DNA from 4 places in the Delftia sp. SD018 genome. Region 1 is predicted to be linked to each of the others. Evidence: predicted binding sites of a transcription regulator. Region 1 holds the regulator's gene; each other region holds the start of a gene.
What was found. Region 1 encodes LexA, which represses DNA repair genes until DNA is damaged. Its sites were predicted from a motif close to ACTGTATNNNNATACAGT; they were not measured.
Positions count from the first base shown of each region.

Region 2: INR38_RS23705 (PA0069 family radical SAM protein) is a predicted target of LexA. The motif match lies at 1,113-1,130, and genes of this name have one in related genera.
Region 3: recA (recombinase RecA) is a predicted target of LexA. The motif match lies at 2,063-2,080, and genes of this name have one in related genera.
Region 4: INR38_RS06330 (DNA topoisomerase IV subunit B) is a predicted target of LexA. The motif match lies at 2,299-2,316, and genes of this name have one in related genera.

Region 1 covers NZ_JADDRN010000018.1:78,864-83,295, reverse strand. Annotated here, with positions in the region: gene adk (adenylate kinase) at 1-31, shown strand, start outside; gene INR38_RS18310 (asparaginase) at 124-1,113, opposite strand; gene lexA (transcriptional repressor LexA) at 1,212-1,886, shown strand; gene INR38_RS18300 (hypothetical protein) at 2,049-2,471, shown strand; gene INR38_RS18295 (sigma-70 family RNA polymerase sigma factor) at 2,729-3,205, shown strand; gene INR38_RS18290 (FecR domain-containing protein) at 3,210-4,181, shown strand; gene INR38_RS18285 (ATP-binding protein) at 4,229-4,432, opposite strand, start outside.
Region 2 covers NZ_JADDRN010000029.1:57,098-61,529, reverse strand. Annotated here, with positions in the region: gene rnk (nucleoside diphosphate kinase regulator) at 1-378, opposite strand, end outside; gene INR38_RS23710 (GNAT family N-acetyltransferase) at 608-1,045, opposite strand; gene INR38_RS23705 (PA0069 family radical SAM protein) at 1,156-2,295, shown strand; gene INR38_RS23700 (LysR family transcriptional regulator) at 2,333-3,199, opposite strand; gene INR38_RS23695 (mandelate racemase/muconate lactonizing enzyme family protein) at 3,306-4,430, shown strand.
Region 3 covers NZ_JADDRN010000016.1:93,575-98,006, forward strand. Annotated here, with positions in the region: gene INR38_RS17070 (sensor histidine kinase) at 1-594, opposite strand, end outside; gene INR38_RS17075 (response regulator transcription factor) at 689-1,363, opposite strand; gene INR38_RS17080 (MarR family transcriptional regulator) at 1,463-1,963, opposite strand; gene recA (recombinase RecA) at 2,111-3,214, shown strand; gene recX (recombination regulator RecX) at 3,417-3,893, shown strand; gene yddG (aromatic amino acid DMT transporter YddG) at 3,890-4,432, opposite strand, start outside.
Region 4 covers NZ_JADDRN010000004.1:72,011-76,442, forward strand. Annotated here, with positions in the region: gene INR38_RS06325 (lytic transglycosylase domain-containing protein) at 1-279, opposite strand, end outside; gene INR38_RS06330 (DNA topoisomerase IV subunit B) at 283-2,265, opposite strand; gene INR38_RS06335 (MFS transporter) at 2,447-3,652, shown strand; gene INR38_RS06340 (hypothetical protein) at 3,666-3,815, shown strand; gene INR38_RS06345 (class I SAM-dependent methyltransferase) at 3,887-4,432, shown strand, end outside.

The DNA.
Region 1 (4,432 bases):
CCAACGCGCACTGGCTGCACTGGCTGAGTGATGCAGGCCATGTGCCGCAACGAAAAAAGCACCCGCCGGGTGCTTTTTTGTTGACCGCCAGCAATTGAAGAAATGCCGGCGTCGCTGCCCGGCTCAATCGCGCGGCTGCGCTGCCAGCGCCAGCATCATCGCAATCCGGGCCTTTGCCACGGGCAGCTGCGCCAGATCGGCCTCTGCCGGGTTGGTCCCAAGGCCGGAGGCCACGGGCAGGCCTTCGGCACAGCGCGTGCCCCGCCAGATCCAGACGCCCTTGTCGCGGGCACGCTGCAAGGCCGCTTCCATGCCTTCGTGAACCGTCGCATTGCCCGTGCCAGCCACGACGATGCCACGCACGCCTGCCGCCACCAGCGCATCCACGCCGCTGGCACGCGCCAAGGCGCCGCTGAACACCACCTCGACCCAGGGCAGCTCATCCAGCGCCAGCAGATCAGATGACATGGCCGCAGGCACCATGGCCCGCGCGGACGGCGCGGCGGGGGAGGACGGCGCATCGGGCACCAGCCAGCGCACACGCCCTTCCTCCACCAACGCCTGCGGCCCGCCCTCCACGGAGCGCATTGCCTGCAGCCGGTAGGGATGGACCTTCTGCACCTGGGCTGCCGCATGCACCTCGCCGCCCGCCACCACCCATACGCCGCTGCGCCCGCCGCTGGCAGCCACGGTCACGGCATCGCGCAGATTCTGCGGTCCGTCTGCCAACAGGGCCGTGGCCGGGCGCATGGCGCAGGTCAGCACGATGGGCTTGGTGGCCGGCAGCAGGCTGTGCAGCAGCCAGGCCGTCTCTTCCAGCGTGTCCGTTCCATGCGTGATCACCACGGCGCGTGTGTCCGCATCCTCCAGTGCCTGCGTGCAGGCGCGCAGCAACGCGCGCCACACGGGCCAGTCCATATCCTTGCTGTCCACCTGCGCGATCTGCTGCGTCTGCACGGGTCCCAGCGCCTGCTGCTCCAGGTCCGGCACGGCCTCCAGCAGCGATTGCACCGTGATCTGCCCGGCCTTGTACCCCACGCCCTGCGACTGCGAATCCGCCCGGCCGGCGATGGTCCCGCCCGTGCCCAGAATCACCAACTTTGACTGCCCCACTTGCACCTCTTGGAAAACTGGTTAAAAATACAGATACTGTATAAATCATCAGATGGCCTCCCAGCCTGCCATCTGCCCTCAAGGACCGGACGCACGCCATGCTCGACCATCCCAAGCTCACCGCCCGCCAGCAACAGATCCTGGACCTGATCCAGGCCGCCATCTCCCGCACGGGCGCGCCTCCCACCCGCGCGGAAATCGCCAACACGCTGGGCTTCAAGTCCGCCAACGCTGCCGAGGAACACCTGCAGGCCCTGGCCCGCAAAGGTGTGATCGAACTGGTCAGCGGCACCTCGCGCGGCATTCGCCTGCGTACCGACACCGTGCGCAACATCAATGCCGCGCGCGGCACCAGCTTCGGACTGCCGCTGTCGGCCCTGGCACCGCTGATGCTGCCCCTGGTGGGCCGCGTTGCGGCGGGCTCGCCCATTCTCGCCCAGGAACATATCGACCAAACCTATTCCGTCGAGCCCAGCCTGTTCCAGACGCGCCCCGACTATCTGCTGCGCGTGCGCGGTATGTCCATGCGCGACGCGGGCATCATGGACGGTGACCTGCTGGCCGTGCAGTCCGCACACGAAGCCCGCAACGGCCAGATCGTCGTGGCACGCCTGGGTGACGAAGTCACCGTCAAGCGCCTGCGCCGCACCACGCAGGGCGTGGAACTTCTGCCGGAAAACCCAGATTACCCGGTGATTCGCGTCGCCCCCGAAGAGGCCTTTGCCATTGAAGGCCTGGCCGTGGGGCTGATCCGCAACAGCATGTCCATGTAAGCCGGACTGGCGGCGCTTCTCAGGCCGCCTCACCCCATTTCACGCATCGCCCAGGTGGTAGGCGCGAAGCCTTGGAGCTTCGCCCTGGGCGGAGCTTTGCCCGCAAACCGCAATCCTGCCTGTGTCCATGCCTCTTTGAAACACGCCAACAGGAGTCGTCACATGGGATTCGCTCTGCCAACACTGTCTTCTTTTTCCTTCCTGCGCCTGGCACATGGCATCCGCCTGACTGCGACCGCCATGGAGTCGGCCATGCCTCTTGCACAAGCCCCTGCGTGCCAGCCATTACCTGCTGCAGCACCCGAGCCCGCCAACGTGATCTCTTTCAGCAAGGCACGCCGGCGCAGCCAGCAGCGCCGCGGCAAGGCCGCACGCGCTGCAGACCATGGAGATGCCCAGCTGATCCTGCCCTTGCTGCCGACGCAGCCCACCCTGCAATCCGCGCCTGAGCAGCCTTCAGGCCTGCGCATCATCCAGCGGTCGCCGCAGGAGCAGCCGGAATGCCTGTTCATCTCCGGGCGAATGGCCGATGTCTGCGCTGCGCTGGAGCGCATGGAAGCGCATGGCGGACCGGCAGCCAACTGAGGCCCGATGCAAGGTGTGCGATACACCTTGCACAACACAAACCTGGGCGGCGCGGACCGCCGCGTGCCGCACGAGGAATCGGCCTGCGCAAAGCTGGTGCAGGCTGGCGGCCACCACTGCCCTGTAGCGCACATGCAACAAGTGGACGCCCTCTTTGCGGGAGGGGCGCCGGCCTGAAAGATAATTGATAAGCATTCTTATTATCTTTTGCAGCAGCGATTGCCACTGCGCCCGCCTCCTCCGCCCCAGCCTTCTCCGTGCACAGCCTCTACCAGAACCACCATCCCTGGCTGGAAAGCCTGCTGCGCAAACGCCTGGGCAACCGTGACGATGCCGCCGACCTGGCCCAGGACACCTTTGTGCGCCTGCTGCGCTCTCCCCTGCCGCAGCAGGACATCCGCGAACCCAGGCGCTACCTGGCCACCATCGCCCGGGGCCTGGTCGCCGACCTGTTTCGCCGCCGCACGCTGGAGCAGTCCTATCTGGACTATCTGGCCCAGTTGCCGCAATCGCTGGCGCCTTCGCCCGAAGAGCAGGCCATCGTCCAGCAAACCCTGCTGGATGTGGACCGCATGCTCCAGGGCCTTCCCCCCAAGGTTCGCGAAGCCTTCGTGCTGGCCCAGTTCGAGGAACTGAGCTACCCAGAGATCGCCGAGCGCCTGGGTGTATCGCTGCGCACCGTCAGCAACTACCTGACCCGGGCGATGGAGCATTGCTGCCTGGTCCTGGCATAGCCACATGGGCGAGAGACATCTGGAAGGCAACGACCGCCGCGCCTTGCATGAGGCCGCCGCCTGGCACGTGAAACTGCGCGGCGCCTCTGCCACAGCAGGCCTGCAACAGGACTGGCAGAAATGGCATGAGGCTGATCCCGCCCACCAGCGCGCCTGGCTGCGCGTGCAATCCGTCACCGCGCAGCTGTCGCATCTGCCCGCCCCCCTGGCGCGCCAGGCGCTGGGCCGCCGCGCCTCGCCCACCCGCCGCTCCGTGGTGCGCGGCGTGGCTCTGGGCCTGGGCAGCGGCGCCACGGCCTGGATGGCCTGGAAAGGCGCACCACTGGAAAGCTGGCAGGCCGGGCAGCGCACAGCCACGGGCGAGCGCCGGGATCTGACGCTGCCCGACGGCTCCCTGGTGGCCCTGGATACGGCCACCGCCTTGGACACCGTTTTTGACGACCGCCAGCGCCTGCTGCGCCTGCACCGTGGCCGCATCCTCGTCGCCACCGAGCCCGACGCGCTGGGCCGCCCCTTCAGCGTGCAGACCCCGCAAGGCCACGTACTGGCCCTGGGCACGCGCTTCACGGTCCATCTCGCGGACGATGGCCTGTGCCACGTCACCGTGCAGGAAAAGGCCGTGCGCCTGCAGCCTCTGGACAGCGATGCGCCCTCCGCGCAATTGCAGGCCGGACAGCAGGCCGCCTTCTCGTCCAGCGCCACCCAGCCGCCCACGTCCGCAGACCCCTTTGCAGCCAGCTGGCATGAAGGCGGCCTGGTCGCGCTGGACATGCCGTTGGGCCAGCTGATTGACGCCCTTGCCCGCTACCGGCCCGGCTACCTGGGCTGCTCGGCCGAGGTCGCCGGGATGCTTGTCTCGGGCGCCTTTCCCGTGGATGACACGGATCGCGCCCTGGCCGCGCTCGTCAGCCGCTTTCCTCTGCAACTGCGAACCCGCACCCGCTATTGGGTGGAGGTGCAAGCGCGATCAAGCTGAGATGATGGGATGGGGCCGTGGCGAAGTCTCTCGTCCAGGCCGGCACTTCAGAGCGGCGCATACGGGTGATGCACCACGTCGAAGCCCTCCTCGTCGGAGGGCGCGACAAAGTAGCTCGTGATCAGGTCGAATTGCTCATCGCTGGCCTGAAACGGATGCTCGCCTGCCGCATTGCGCGCACGCAAGCGCTGCTTGCAGACCTCGTCAGGCACATCCAGAAAATGCAGGCGGTGCGAGGCGCCCACTTTCTC
Region 2 (4,432 bases), on a different contig from region 1:
CGGCTGGAACTCGATGGCATCCACGCGCACGGTGACCTGGCCCGAGGGACCGGCCATGCGCGACTGGTCGCCCACGCTCAGGCCCAGCAGGGCAATGCCCACGGGCGCGAAGACCGACACCTTGTCGGAGCTGCCATCCATCTCCTTGGGATAGACCAGGGTCAGCGTATTGGACTTGCCCGACTCCAGCAGCGTGAAGCGCACGGTGGAGTTCATGGTCACCACGTTGGGCGGCATTTCCTTGGGTTCGAGCACGTCGGCGCGGTCCAGCTCGGCCTCGAGCGCGTCGCGGCCGGGGAAGGCGGGTTGCTTGTCCAGCAGGGCCTCGATGCGCTCCAGGTCCAGGGACGAAAGAATGATGTGGGGCTTGCGCTCCATGGTGTTGGCTCCCTTGTGTGCTTGCGCCGTGGCTGCAGTGAAGGGCAGCGGCGCCCAAACGGACAAAAGCCCGGGCAACGCGGTTGTCCGGGCCAAGGCATCTTCAGAAAAGAGAAAAGCACCAAGTTGGTGCGATAGACCCATTGTGCAGGCCCGTGTGGGTTCTGCCAAGCGAACCCGCACGGTGCGGTGCGGATTGGCGTGGGCTTGACGCGGCCTGCTGCGAGCGCTACTGCGCGCGCGTGCTGCCCAGGGCCTTGAAAAAGATCAGCTCGGGGTCGCCGGGGTCCAGGTTGTCCACGCGCCCGCTGGGCACAAAGCCCGCCTGGGCGAACAGCGCCTGCGCGGCCAGGTTCGATGCATTGGTCGAGGTAAAGAGCTTGTCCGTGGTGCAGCGCTGCCGGGCCGCCGCCAGCAGTGCAAGCGCCACGCCGCTGCGCCGCGCTGCATCTGCCACGGCGATGAGGGAGATGAACCCATGGCCGAAGAATCCGGGCTCCAGCACGACAAAACCCGGCACGGAGCCATCCCGCTCGGCCAGCAATACCGCGCCAGCGGCCGTTTTCTCCCGCAGAAAGGCCTGGCGTTCAGCATGGCTGCGGGCATATGGATCGCAGGCCAGCAAGGACGGGAAGTCGCTGTCGATGGCAGGGCGGATGTGGTGCATGGGTCTGGATGGCATGGATCAGGGGCATTGTCATCGTTCTGGATAACGGGCTGCTGCGCAGCTATGATCTGTATGTTTGTACAGTATTCATCGTTGCGGGAGCGAACCCCATGCGCGCCAACCCAGACCTCTCTCCGGAGCCGGCCTTCATTCCCCTGCACGCCATCAAGGGCCGGGGCGCAGCCAGCCAACTGGCCCACCGTTTCACCACCGACCCGCGCGAGGCCTTCGATGACGGTTGGGGCAGCCTTGAGGCGCCGGCCGAAGACGAGGAAGCCGCGCCCCTGCGCACCGAACTGCGCTGGGAGCAGGCCCGCTCGGCGCTGAGCCGCCACCAGTCGCCCGACCTGCCGTTTCACGTGGGGCTCAATCCCTACCGGGGGTGCGAGCACGGCTGCATCTATTGCTATGCCCGGCCCACGCACAGCTACCTGGGCTGGTCGCCGGGGCTGGACTTCGAGACCCGGCTCATCGCCAAGCAGAACCTGCCCGAGCTGCTGCGCGCCGAGCTGTCGCGCGCCAGCCATGTGGCCGCGCCCGTGATGCTGGGCTCGGTCACCGACTGCTACCAGCCCGTGGAGCGCGAACTGGGGCTGACGCGCCGCCTGATCGAAGTGCTGGCCGAGGCGCGCCACCCGTTTTCCATCGTCACCAAGGGCAGCGGGGTGGAGCGTGACCTGGACCTGCTGGCCCCGCTGGCGCGCCAGGGCCTGGCCTCGGTGCACATCACGCTGACCACGCTGGATGCCGACCTGGCACGCCACCTGGAGCCGCGCGCCGCCGCGCCGCACCGCCGGCTGCGCAGCATCCGCGCGCTGACCGAGGCGGGCGTGCCCGTGGGCGTGAGCCTGGCACCGCAGATTCCCTTCATCAACGAAGACCTGGAGAAGGTGCTGGAGGCGGCCGCCGACGCAGGCGCGCGCCACGCCTTCTATGCCGTGCTGCGCCTGCCCTGGGAAGTGGCGCCGCTGTTCGAGCAATGGCTGCAGGTGCACTACCCCGACCGCGCCCGCCGCGTGATGGAGCGCGTGCGCGACCTGCACGGCATCCAGGGCGAGCAGCGCGAGGCCGGCCGCGTGTACAACGCCGAGTTCGGCCAGCGCATGAAAGGTACCGGCCACTGGGCCGAGCTGCTGCGCCAGCGCTTTGCCCTGGCCTGCCGTCGGCATGGGTTCAACCGCGAGCCGCTGCGGCTCGATTGCAGCCTCTACCACCCGTCGCTTTTGCTGCCGCAGCGCAGCCTGTTCTGAGAGCCTGCGTGCCAGGCACAGGCCAGGGCATGGTCCGCTAGCGGTAGTCGACCAGCTCGGACAAGGCGGCTGCCAGCGGGGAGCGCACCGACGATCGCAGCCACACCATGCCCACTTCGCGGGACGGGCTCGGAGGGGGCAGCGGCCATCGGCGCGTTCTGGCATCCGGCGGTCCCAGCACGGGCCAGTCCGGCAGGATGGAGACACCGAAGCCTTCCGCAACCAGCTGTGCGATCTGCTCGATGCCGTCCAGCTCGAAGCGGACCTTTGGCTTGATGCCGTGGCCCCGCAGGTATTCATCCGCCATTTTTCCTGCCACCACCTTGCGGTCGTACTGGATGAAGGGCTCGCGTGCGGCCGTGAGCAGCGGATCGCGCACCTTCATGTCCCGGGGCGCGAGAAGAATCAGCGCCTCGCTGCGCATCAGCCGCCATTCGCAGGTCTTGGGCATGGCGAAGGCCGGGTGCACAAGGATGGCCGCATCCAGATGGCCGGCCTGCACCTGGTCCAGCAGCAGTGAGGAAGTGCCGGGTTCGATGTAGACGCGCACGGCCGGATGGGCGCTCATCCACCGGCGCAGCAGCGGGGGCACGAGGCCCATCAGCGCCGTGGGCGTTGCCCCCAGCCTCAATGGGCCTGCGGGAAGCTCGGTGGCCGATGCGGCCGACCTCAGGTTCTCCACGGATTTGAGCACCTCCCGCGCATGCTCCACGATCCGGGCGCCCACGACGGTGGGCCGTACCGTCCGGCCCACCCGCGTGAGCAGTGCGCAGCCCACGTCGGCCTCCAGCGCACGCATCTGCTGGGCCACGGTGGTGGGCGGCAGGTCCAGCCTGCGCGCGGCGTCGGCCATCGAGCCGCAGTCCACGACGGCAATGAAGCTCTGGAGAAAGCGCGAATCCATGCGACGCATTTTGCGTCATCTGAACCATGGGACACCATCTTTGTTGCAGATCTCCTGAAGCGCAAAGTTCGCTCGTTCCCGCTTCCAAACCATGTCAGGAGAGCTCATGCCCCTCATCGAATCCATTGAAGTCTGCGTTGCCCGCGTGCCGCTGGACAAGGTCACCTATCTGTCGAACCGCACCGTGGTCGACCGCCACTACGGACTGGTCAAGGTCCGCAGCAGCGACGGCGTCGAAGGCATCGGCTTTTGCTATGTCGGCAATGCGGCGGGCGAGCTGTTCCGTGTCGCGGTCGAGCAGCTGCTCGGTCCTGTGCTGCTGGGCCGCGAGTCCCTGGCCGTCGAAGGGCTGTGGAAGGAGATGTACCAGGAGGCGCTGCTGCAAGGCCGCATGGGCACCGTGATGCGCGCACTCAGCGCTCTCGACATTGCGCTGTGGGACCTCAATGCCCGCACCGCCCAGTTGCCTTTGCACAAGTACCTGGGCGCGGTGGAGCTGGACACGGTGCCGGCCTATGCCAGCGGCGGCTACTACGTGGACGGCAAGACCGCCGGCCATGTCGGCGAGGAGATGGCCGGCTATGTCGAGCTGGGTTTCAAGGCGGTCAAGATGAAGACCGGCCGCTGGTCGCCCCAGGGCGAGGAGTCGCGCGTGAAGGCGGCGCGCGAAGCCATCGGCCCGGACGTGGAGCTCATGCTGGACTGCAACAACGGCTGGGTGGACACCGTGCAGGCCATGCAGTACCTGCGCCGCATGGAGGCGTACGACCCCTATTTCATCGAGGAGCCGTTCAGCCCCGACGATGTCGAAAGCCACGCCCGCCTGGCAAAGCTCACCCGCATTCCCGTGGCCACCGCGGAAATCGGCTATGGCCGCTGGTACCACAAGCATCTGCTCGACATGGGCGCCGCATCCATCCTGCAGACCGACGCCGCAGTCTGCGGGGGCATTACCGAGTGGAAGCGCATTGCCGCCATGGCGGCGGGCTATGGGCTGCAGATGTGTCCGCACTGGTTCCACGATGTGCACGCGCCGCTGGTGGCCGCGACCCCCAATGCGCGCTATGTCGAGTTCTTCTGGGATGACCAGGTGCTGAACTTCCGCCGCCTGCTGGACCGCCAGCTGGCGCAGGAAAAGGGCCGTGTCGTGCTGCACCAGACGCCGGGGCTCGGCTTCAATTTCGACGAGGCGCAGGTGTCCCGGTTCGGCCGCTGGACCTCGGTGGCGTAAGA
Region 3 (4,432 bases), on a different contig from region 1:
CCACACCAGCAAGGCGGCCAAGGGCAGGATGACGAACTGCGGCAGCATCACGCCCTTGATGATTTCCGTGGCCAGCACGCTGCGCTTTTCGCGCGTCTCGGCCACCTGGACCAGGGCCTGGGGCTCGTCGGGCAGCGGCATGCGCACCCAGACATGGGCCACGCGCAGGTCAATGCCGCGAAACTCCGCATCGCGCAGCTGCACGGCGCCGCCGGTCGGTGCACCGCCGGGCGATAGATCGCCGGATGGCGGATCGTCGGACTCGGGCGGCAGCGGCAGATCGCGCTCGCCGGCCAGGTACTCGCCCTTGACGCCCAGCACCTGGAAATACACGGTGTCCGACTCGTCGGCGCGCAGGATCTCGCTGGCCGATTGCGGCAGGTTGAACAGCACCTTGCCCTGCTGCACCATCACCAGCTGCGCCAGCGCCTGGGCGTTGTACTCCAGCGCACGATCGAACGGCTTGTTGGCCAGGCCCTGGGCCACCAGCCAGGTCAGCGCCAGGCTCACGGGCCACAGCAGCAGCAGCGGCGTGAGCATCCAGTCAAGGATCTCGCCGAACAGTGAGCGCTGTTCACGCTGGAAGATTTTCATCGGCGGGCAGCCCTCACGACGGGTTCACGGCCCCGTGGCATCCGCCACTATGCGCAGGCAAGCCAACCCGGGCCTGACAGCCAGGGCGGCGGCCTCAGGAAGCGATCTTCTCAAGGCAGTAGCCCAGGCCGCGCACGGTGGCGATGCGGATGGGGCCGCGCTCTATCTTCTTGCGCAGGCGGTGGATATAGACCTCGATGGCGTTGTTGCTGACCTCGTCGCCCCATTCGCACAGGCGCTCGACCAACTGGTCCTTGCTGACCAGCCGGCCCGCACGCTGCAGCAGCACTTCCAGCAGGCCCAGCTCGCGCGCCGACAGCTCGACCATCTTGCCGTCGATGGTGGCCACGCGGCCGGCCTGGTCGTAGACCAGGGGACCATGCTTGATGGTGCTGCTGGCGCCACCCATGCCGCGCCGCGTGAGAGCGCGCACACGCGCCTCCAGCTCGGACAGCGCAAACGGCTTGGCCATGTAGTCGTCGGCGCCGTAGTCCAGCCCCTGCACGCGCTCTTCCACGCTGTCGGCCGCCGTGAGGATGAGCACCGGCAGCGCATCGCCCCGGCCGCGCAGCTTCTTGAGCACTTCCAGCCCGTGCATCTTGGGCAGGCCCAGGTCCAGGATGAGCAGGTCGAACTCGCTGCTGGTCATCAGCGCGGTATCGGCCTCGCTGCCGTTGGCCACATGGCTGACCACGGCGCCCGAGCCGCGCAGGCTGCGCAGCAGACCATCGGCCAGGACCTGGTCGTCTTCGGCAATCAGAATGCGCATGGGGTTGTCTCCTGAAATACAGACGCGCTCTGGATGTTGGAAATGCGCGTCTTTGATTCCTAGGATTCTAGGATGCGCCCCGCCCCACGGGCAGGGACCTTACCCGAGTGAGCCGCCGCCCGCATAGGCCTCCAGCCCCAGCGCCACCACGGTGGCGATGTCGTCGCCGACTTCCTCGCGGAACTCGGCTTCGGCCTGGGACACCGCGTCATGGAAGGCCTGCAGCCATGCCAGGCCAGCAGGAGTGAAACGGATGCGGCGTGCGCGCGCATCGCGCTCGTCGCTTTCGCGCGTGACCAGGCCCCAGGCCTCACACTGGGCTACCAGGTCGCCCATGGACTGCTTGGTCATGCCAGCGCGCTCGGCCAGGTCGGTGAGCCTGTCGCCAGCCAGCGACAGATGCCGCGTGATGTGGATGTGGGCCGCACCCACCTTGTCGCGCGCCGCAAGATTGGACAGCGCCAGCGGCACCTCCACATCGCGCGCCATGAGCTGCAGCACACGCGCGTCGAACCGCCGCATGGCATGGCCGAGCAGGCGGCCCAGGTGGGTCTGGCGCCAGGCATCGGCGGGCGGCGTGACGGGGGAAAACTCACTCATGGATGCATTGTGGAGGCAAATCCAAAAAGTCAGGAAAACTGACTAAAAACACCAACAAAACAAACCAACAAGCCCATAAACTACTGTTCAAGCATCCAGCCTGAATGCAAATACAGAGCTGAAACCCCAGCCAACCCAGGAGTCCGCATGAACACCGCCGTCACCACCGCCAACAGTGAAAAAGCCAAGGCCCTGCAGGCCGCACTCGCCCAGATCGAAAAGCAGTTCGGCAAGGGCACGATCATGCGCCTGGGTGAAGGCGAAGCCATCCAGGACATCCAGGTCGTCTCCACCGGCTCGCTGGGCCTGGACATCGCCCTGGGCGTTGGCGGCCTGCCCCGTGGCCGCGTGATCGAGATCTACGGCCCTGAATCCTCGGGCAAGACCACGCTGACGCTGCAGGTCATCGCCGAAATGCAAAAGCAGGGCGGCACCTGCGCCTTCATCGACGCCGAGCACGCACTGGACACCAGCTACGCCCAGAAGCTGGGCGTGAACCTCAACGAAGTGCTGATCAGCCAGCCCGATACCGGCGAGCAGGCCCTGGAAATCGTGGACAGCCTGGTGCGCTCGGGCGCCGTGGACATGATCGTCGTGGACTCGGTGGCCGCCCTCACACCCCGGGCCGAAATCGAAGGCGAGATGGGCGACCAGCTGCCCGGCCTGCAGGCCCGCCTGATGAGCCAGGCGCTGCGCAAGCTGACAGCCACCATCAAGAAGACCAACTGCATGGTCATCTTCATCAACCAGATCCGCATGAAGATCGGCGTGATGTTCGGCAGCCCCGAAACCACCACGGGCGGCAATGCGTTGAAGTTCTACGCCTCGGTCCGCCTGGACATCCGCCGCACCGGCACCATCAAGAAGGGCGACGAGGCCATCGGCAACGAGACCAAGGTCAAGGTCGTCAAGAACAAGGTCTCGCCTCCGTTCAAGACCGCCGAGTTCGACATCCTCTTCGGCGAAGGCATCTCGCGCGAAGGTGAAATCCTGGACATGGGCGTCAACGCCAAGATCCTCGACAAGTCGGGTGCCTGGTATGCCTACAACGGCGAGAAGATCGGCCAGGGCCGCGACAACGCCCGCGAATTCCTGCGCGAGAACAGCGGCCTGGCCGTGGAGATCGAGAACAAGGTGCGCGACAGCCTGGGCATCGCCCTGCTGCCCACGGCCGGTGGCGATGCTCCCGAAGCCAAGGCCGCCAAGGCGGGCAAGGCCAAGGCCGACAAGGACGGCGTGATCGAAGCCTGAGCGGCCTGACCCCTCACTGCAGGCGCCGCCGCGCCTGCACACAATGTGTTTGCCATCTTGGCGCAGGCTCACGTCTGCGCCTTTTTTATCGCCGGGACGCCCCAAGGCAAAAAAGCGGCCCCCTTGGGGGGCAGCGGACCTTGCGCAGCAAGGGGAGCGTGGGGGCCTTTTTTATTCGGGACGATTCAGGAGACATTGCCGCATGGGATTCGCCAAGCTGTCGCTCAAGGGCCGGGCGCTCAAGCTGCTGGGCCAGCGCGAACATTCACGGCTGGAGCTGGAACGCAAGCTCGCCCCCCATGTGGAGGAAGGCGAAGACCTGGGCGCCATGCTCGACGCGCTGGAGCAGCGCGGCTTCATCAGTGCCCAGCGCGTGGCCGAGTCCGTGCTGCACCAAAAGGCCGCGCGCTTTGGCACGGCACGCGTGGTGCAGGAGTTGCGCAACAAGGGGCTGGACGACGGACTGGTGCGCGCCGCCGCAGAGCAACTGCGCGCCACCGAACTGCAGCGCGCCCTTGCCGTATGGCGCCAGCGCTTCGGCGCACCACCGGCCACACCGCAGGAACGACTCAAGCAGATGCGCTTTCTGGCCGCCCGCGGTTTTGGTGGAGAAATTGCGAGCAAGGTGCTGCGGGGGCGCAGCGAAGACTGGGACGCAGGAGCAGAGGACGAAGGCTAGCCTGCGCGCCGGGTAGCACCCCAGCACACCAGCGACCCCACGGTCACCAGCACCACGCCCTGCCAGAAGCCCCAGCCCGGCTGCACCTGCAGCCAGGCACTGGCCAGCAAGGCAGAGAACACGGGCGTGAAGTACGAGGCGGCAGCCATCACGGCCAGATGCCCGTGCTGTATGCCGTGCTCCCAGCAGCTGTAGCCCAGGGCGGTGAGCCCGCCCACGGCCAGCAATTGCAGCACCACGGTGCCCGACCATTGCATGCCGCCTTCACCGCCCAGCCACAGCCATTTGATCCACAGCGCCAGCGCGGTCCATATCAGGAAAAGGCCCACGGCATTGTGGCCACCGCCCCAGCGCCGCGCAGCCAGCGAATAGCAGGGCCACAGCAGGGCCGCGCCAAAAGCCAGTCCATACGCCAGCGGGTTGGACAGCATGTGGTCCGCCATGCCCCGCAGTTGCAGCGAGTCGCCGCCCAGTACGCGCGTCAGCCCCCACAGGCACAGCAGCACGCCGGGCCACAGCCACCAGCGCGCATGCTGCTG
Region 4 (4,432 bases), on a different contig from region 1:
AGCGTCGGCAGCGGCCTCGGCCTGCACCATCGGGGGCTTGAGCCCCTGCTCGGTGCTGTCATAGACCGAGCCGCGAAAGTACAGCCTGTAGCGCTCGTCCAGCGCCTCGGCAGCGAAGTGCGTGATGCCGCGCTCGTCCACGAAGGCCCAAAGATCGGCATGCGCCGGCCGCGCCAGCCCCCACAGCGCCAGGGCCAGGCCCAGCGCCGCCAGCGCGCGCACCCCGGCGCCGCGCGCCGGGTGCGGGCGGTGCTTGAGGGCGGCGCGGGGCACAGTCATGGGTCAGATGTCGACTTCAATGGCGTCGCCATGGAGCTCCATGAGCTCGCGGCGCGCTGCGGCCTCGCCCTTGCCCATGAGCTTGGTGACGACCTGCTCGGCCGCCGCGAAGTCCAGGTTCATGAACTGCACGGGCAGCAGGCGGCGCGTGTCGGGGTTGAGCGTGGTCTCCCACAGCTGCTCCGCATTCATCTCGCCCAGGCCCTTGAAGCGGCTGATCTGGCATTTCTCGCGCGGCACGCCGTCCTTGGCCGATTTGTCTAGGATGGCGGTCAGCTCGCCCTCGTCCAGCGCGTACATCTTGGCCGCAGGCTTCTTGCCGCGCGCAGGCACGTCCACACGGAACAGCGGCGGCAGCGCCACATGGATGTGGCCGGCCTCGATGAGCTTGGGGAAATGGCGGAAGAACAGCGTCAGCAGCAGCACCTGGATGTGCGAGCCGTCCACGTCGGCATCCGAAAGAATGCAGACCTTGCCGTAGCGCAGGCCCGACAGGTCGGGCGTGTCGTTGGGGCCATGCGGGTCCACGCCGATGGCCACCGAGATGTCATGGATTTCGTTGTTGGCGAACAGCCGGTCGCGGTCCACTTCCCAGGTGTTGAGCACCTTGCCGCGCAGGGGCAGCACGGCCTGGGTTTCCTTGTTGCGGCCCATCTTGGCGCTGCCGCCGGCCGAGTCGCCCTCGACCAGGAAGACCTCGTTCAGGCTCAGGTCGCGGCTTTCGCAATCGGTGAGCTTGCCCGGCAGCACGGCCACGCCCGAGCCCTTGCGCTTTTCGACCTTCTGGCCCGCCTTCTGGCGGGTCTGCGCGGCCTTGATGGCGATCTCGGCCAGCTTGCGGCCCCATTCCACGTGCTCGTTGAGCCACAGCTCCAGCGCGGGGCGCACATAGCCGCTGACCAGGCGCACGGCATCGCGCGAGTTCAGGCGCTCCTTGATCTGGCCCTGGAACTGCGGGTCCAGCACCTTGGCGTTGAGCACATAGCTGGCGCGCGCAAAGACGTCATCCGGCATGAGCTTGACGCCCTTGGGCAGCAGCGAGTGCATCTCGATGAAGGCCTTGACCGCCTGGAACAGGCCGTCGCGCAGGCCGCTGTCATGCGTGCCGCCAGCGGTGGTCGGGATCAGGTTGACATAGCTTTCGCGCAGCGGTGCGCCGTCTTCGGTGAAGGCCACGCACCAGGCGGCGCCCTCGCCTTCGGCAAAGCTGTCGTGGTGGCGGTCGGCAAAGCCCTCGCCCTCGAACAGGGGGATGACCGCCTCGCCATGCAGGCTTTGCTGCAGGTAGTCGCGCAGGCCGCCCTTGAACTGCCAGGTCTGGGTGTCGCGCGTCTTCTCGTTGACCAGGGTCACCGAGACGCCGGGCATGAGCACGGCCTTGCTGCGCAGCAGGTGCATCAGCTCGCCCATGGGCAGCTGGGGCGATTCGAAATAGCGGGCATCGGGCCACACGCGCACGGTCGTGCCCTGCTTGCGTTCGCCCGCGGCCAGCGGCCGCGACTGCAGGGGCTCGACCACGTCACCGCCCGAGAAGGCGATGGTGGCCACCTTGCCCTCGCGGTGGATGCAGGCCTCAAGGCGCGTGGCCAGCGCATTCGTGACCGAGACGCCCACACCGTGCAGGCCGCCCGAGAAGCTGTAGGCGCCGCCCTTGCCCTTGTCGAACTTGCCGCCCGCATGCAGCCGCGTGAAGACCAGCTCCACCACGGGCGCCTTTTCCTCGGGATGCATGCCGAAGGGGATGCCCCGGCCGTCGTCTTCGACGCTGTAGGAGCCGTCGGAATGCAGGGTGAAGCGGATTTTCTTGCCGAAGCCGGCCAGTGCCTCGTCGGCCGCGTTGTCGATCACCTCCTGCAGCACATGCAGGGGGTTGTCGGTGCGCGTGTACATGCCGGGACGCTGCTTGACGGGCTCAAGGCCCTTGAGCACGCGTATCGAGCCTTCGGAGTATTCGCTGGCGGAAGTGGGAGATGGTTTGACTGCCATGGGGGCGGATTGTAGTGCGCGGCCCGGCTCAGTGCTGGATGCATTCACAGTCATTGACATTGACTATCCCGAAAAAGCCGCTGCCATCAAGGGCCGCGCTGGCGCATGGGCGACCCAAGCGGCACAGCGCAAAACCCGGAGTTTCGCTAAAGTTTGCCGCATGCAAAAAAACAACCAACCCATGTCCATGGTGCAGATACTGCTGTGCGGGGGCGCAGTCGTGACGCTGTCCATGGGAATCCGCCACGGCTTCGGCCTGTGGCTGCAGCCCATCACCCAGGAGATGGGCTGGACGCGCGAGTCCTTCGCGCTGGCCATCGCCATCCAGAACCTGTCCTGGGGCGTGCTCGGCATCTTCGGCGGCATGCTGGCCGACCGCTTCGGCGCCTTCCGCGTGCTCCTGGTGGGCGCGCTGCTGTATGCGCTGGGCCTGGCCGGCATGGCCATGGCGCCCACGACAACCTGGTTCGCTCTGACGGCCGGCGTGGTGATCGGCGCAGCCCAGGCAGGCACCACCTATGCCGTGATCTACGGTGTGCTGGGCCGCCAGATTCCCGTGGCGCGGCGCAGCTGGGCCATGGGCGTGACGGCGGCGGCGGGTTCCTTCGGCCAGTTCTTCATGGTGCCCGTGGAAGGCAGCCTGATCGCGAACTTCGGCTGGTCCAACGCCCTGCTGCTGCTGTCGCTGTGCGCGCTGATGATCATTCCGCTGGCCTTCGGCCTGCGCGAGCCCGGCTTCCAGGCCGGCAACGCCCGTCCCGTGCGCGACCAGAGCGCGGGCCAGGCCGTCGCCGAAGCGCTGCGCACGCCCAGCTTCGTGCTGCTGACGGCCGGCTACTTCGTCTGCGGCTTCCAGGTGATGTTCATCGGCGTGCACATGCCCAGCTACCTCAAGGACTACGGCCTGGCACCGCAGGTGGCCAGCATCTCGCTGGCGCTGGTGGGGCTGTTCAACATCGTTGGCACCTACGTGGCCGGCAACCTGGGCCAGCGCCTGCCCAAGCGCTACCTGCTGTCCACCATCTACTTCACGCGCTCGGTGGTGATCGTGCTCTTCCTGCTGGCGCCGCTGACGCCCTGGTCGGTCTATATCTTCTCGGCCGCCATGGGCCTGCTGTGGCTGTCCACCGTGCCGCTGACCAATGCCACCGTGGCCCAGATCTTCGGCGTGCAGCATCTGTCCATGTTGAGCGGCATGGTGTTCTTCAGCCACCAGGTGGGCAGCTTCCTGGGCGTCTGGCTGGGCGGCTATCTCTATGACCACACGGGCAGCTACCAGGTGGTCTGGTACCTGGCCATCGGCCTGGGCGTGGCCGCCGGCCTGCTGAACCTGCCCATCCGCGAAGCCCCCGTGGCACGGTTGCGCGCAGCCCAGGCCGCTGCCTGACATGACGACATCCATGACGACATCCACCAGGCCCCGCCCACGCATCCTGCGCAGGCTGGCGCTGTGGGCCGCCGTGCTGCTGGTGCTGGGCCTGGTCTTCATGCTCTACCTGCAGCCGCAGTTCATGCTGGGCATGGCAGACCAGATCTGGGCCTGCTTCTGAAATGGAAGCGGCAGCGGCGAAGGCCTGCCGGCACAATGTCGGCCGCTTTCACTTTATTTCCAAAATTGCACATGCACGCAGCCACGCCGCCCTCGTCCTGGATCCAACGCTGGTCGCACCTTCTGGCGCCCCAGGCCTCGGTGCTTGACGTGGCCTGCGGCCCCGGCCGGCACATGCGCTGGTTCCATGCGCGTGGCCACGCCGTCACCGGCGTGGACCGCGACGCCCAGGCCCTGGCCGGCCTGCAGGGCGTGGGCGAGCTGCTGTGCGCCGACATCGAAAACGGCCCCTGGCCCCTGCCCGGCCGGCAGTTCGGCGCCGTGGTCGTGACCCACTATCTGTGGCGCCCGCTGTGGCCGGCGCTGCTGGACAGCGTGGCCCCCGGCGGCGTGCTGCTGTACGAAACCTTTGCCCAGGGCAATGAGGCTTTCGGCAAGCCTTCCCGCCCCGATTTCCTGCTGGCGCCCGGCGAGCTGCTGCAGGCCTGCGCGGGCTGGCACATCGTGGCCTACGAGCACGGCCAGCTGGGCGAGCCCGATCGCATGGTCCAGCGCATTGCGGCACTGCGCCCCGATGCAACAGGCCGGGAACCCGTGGCCATGCTGGCGCATCAGAAG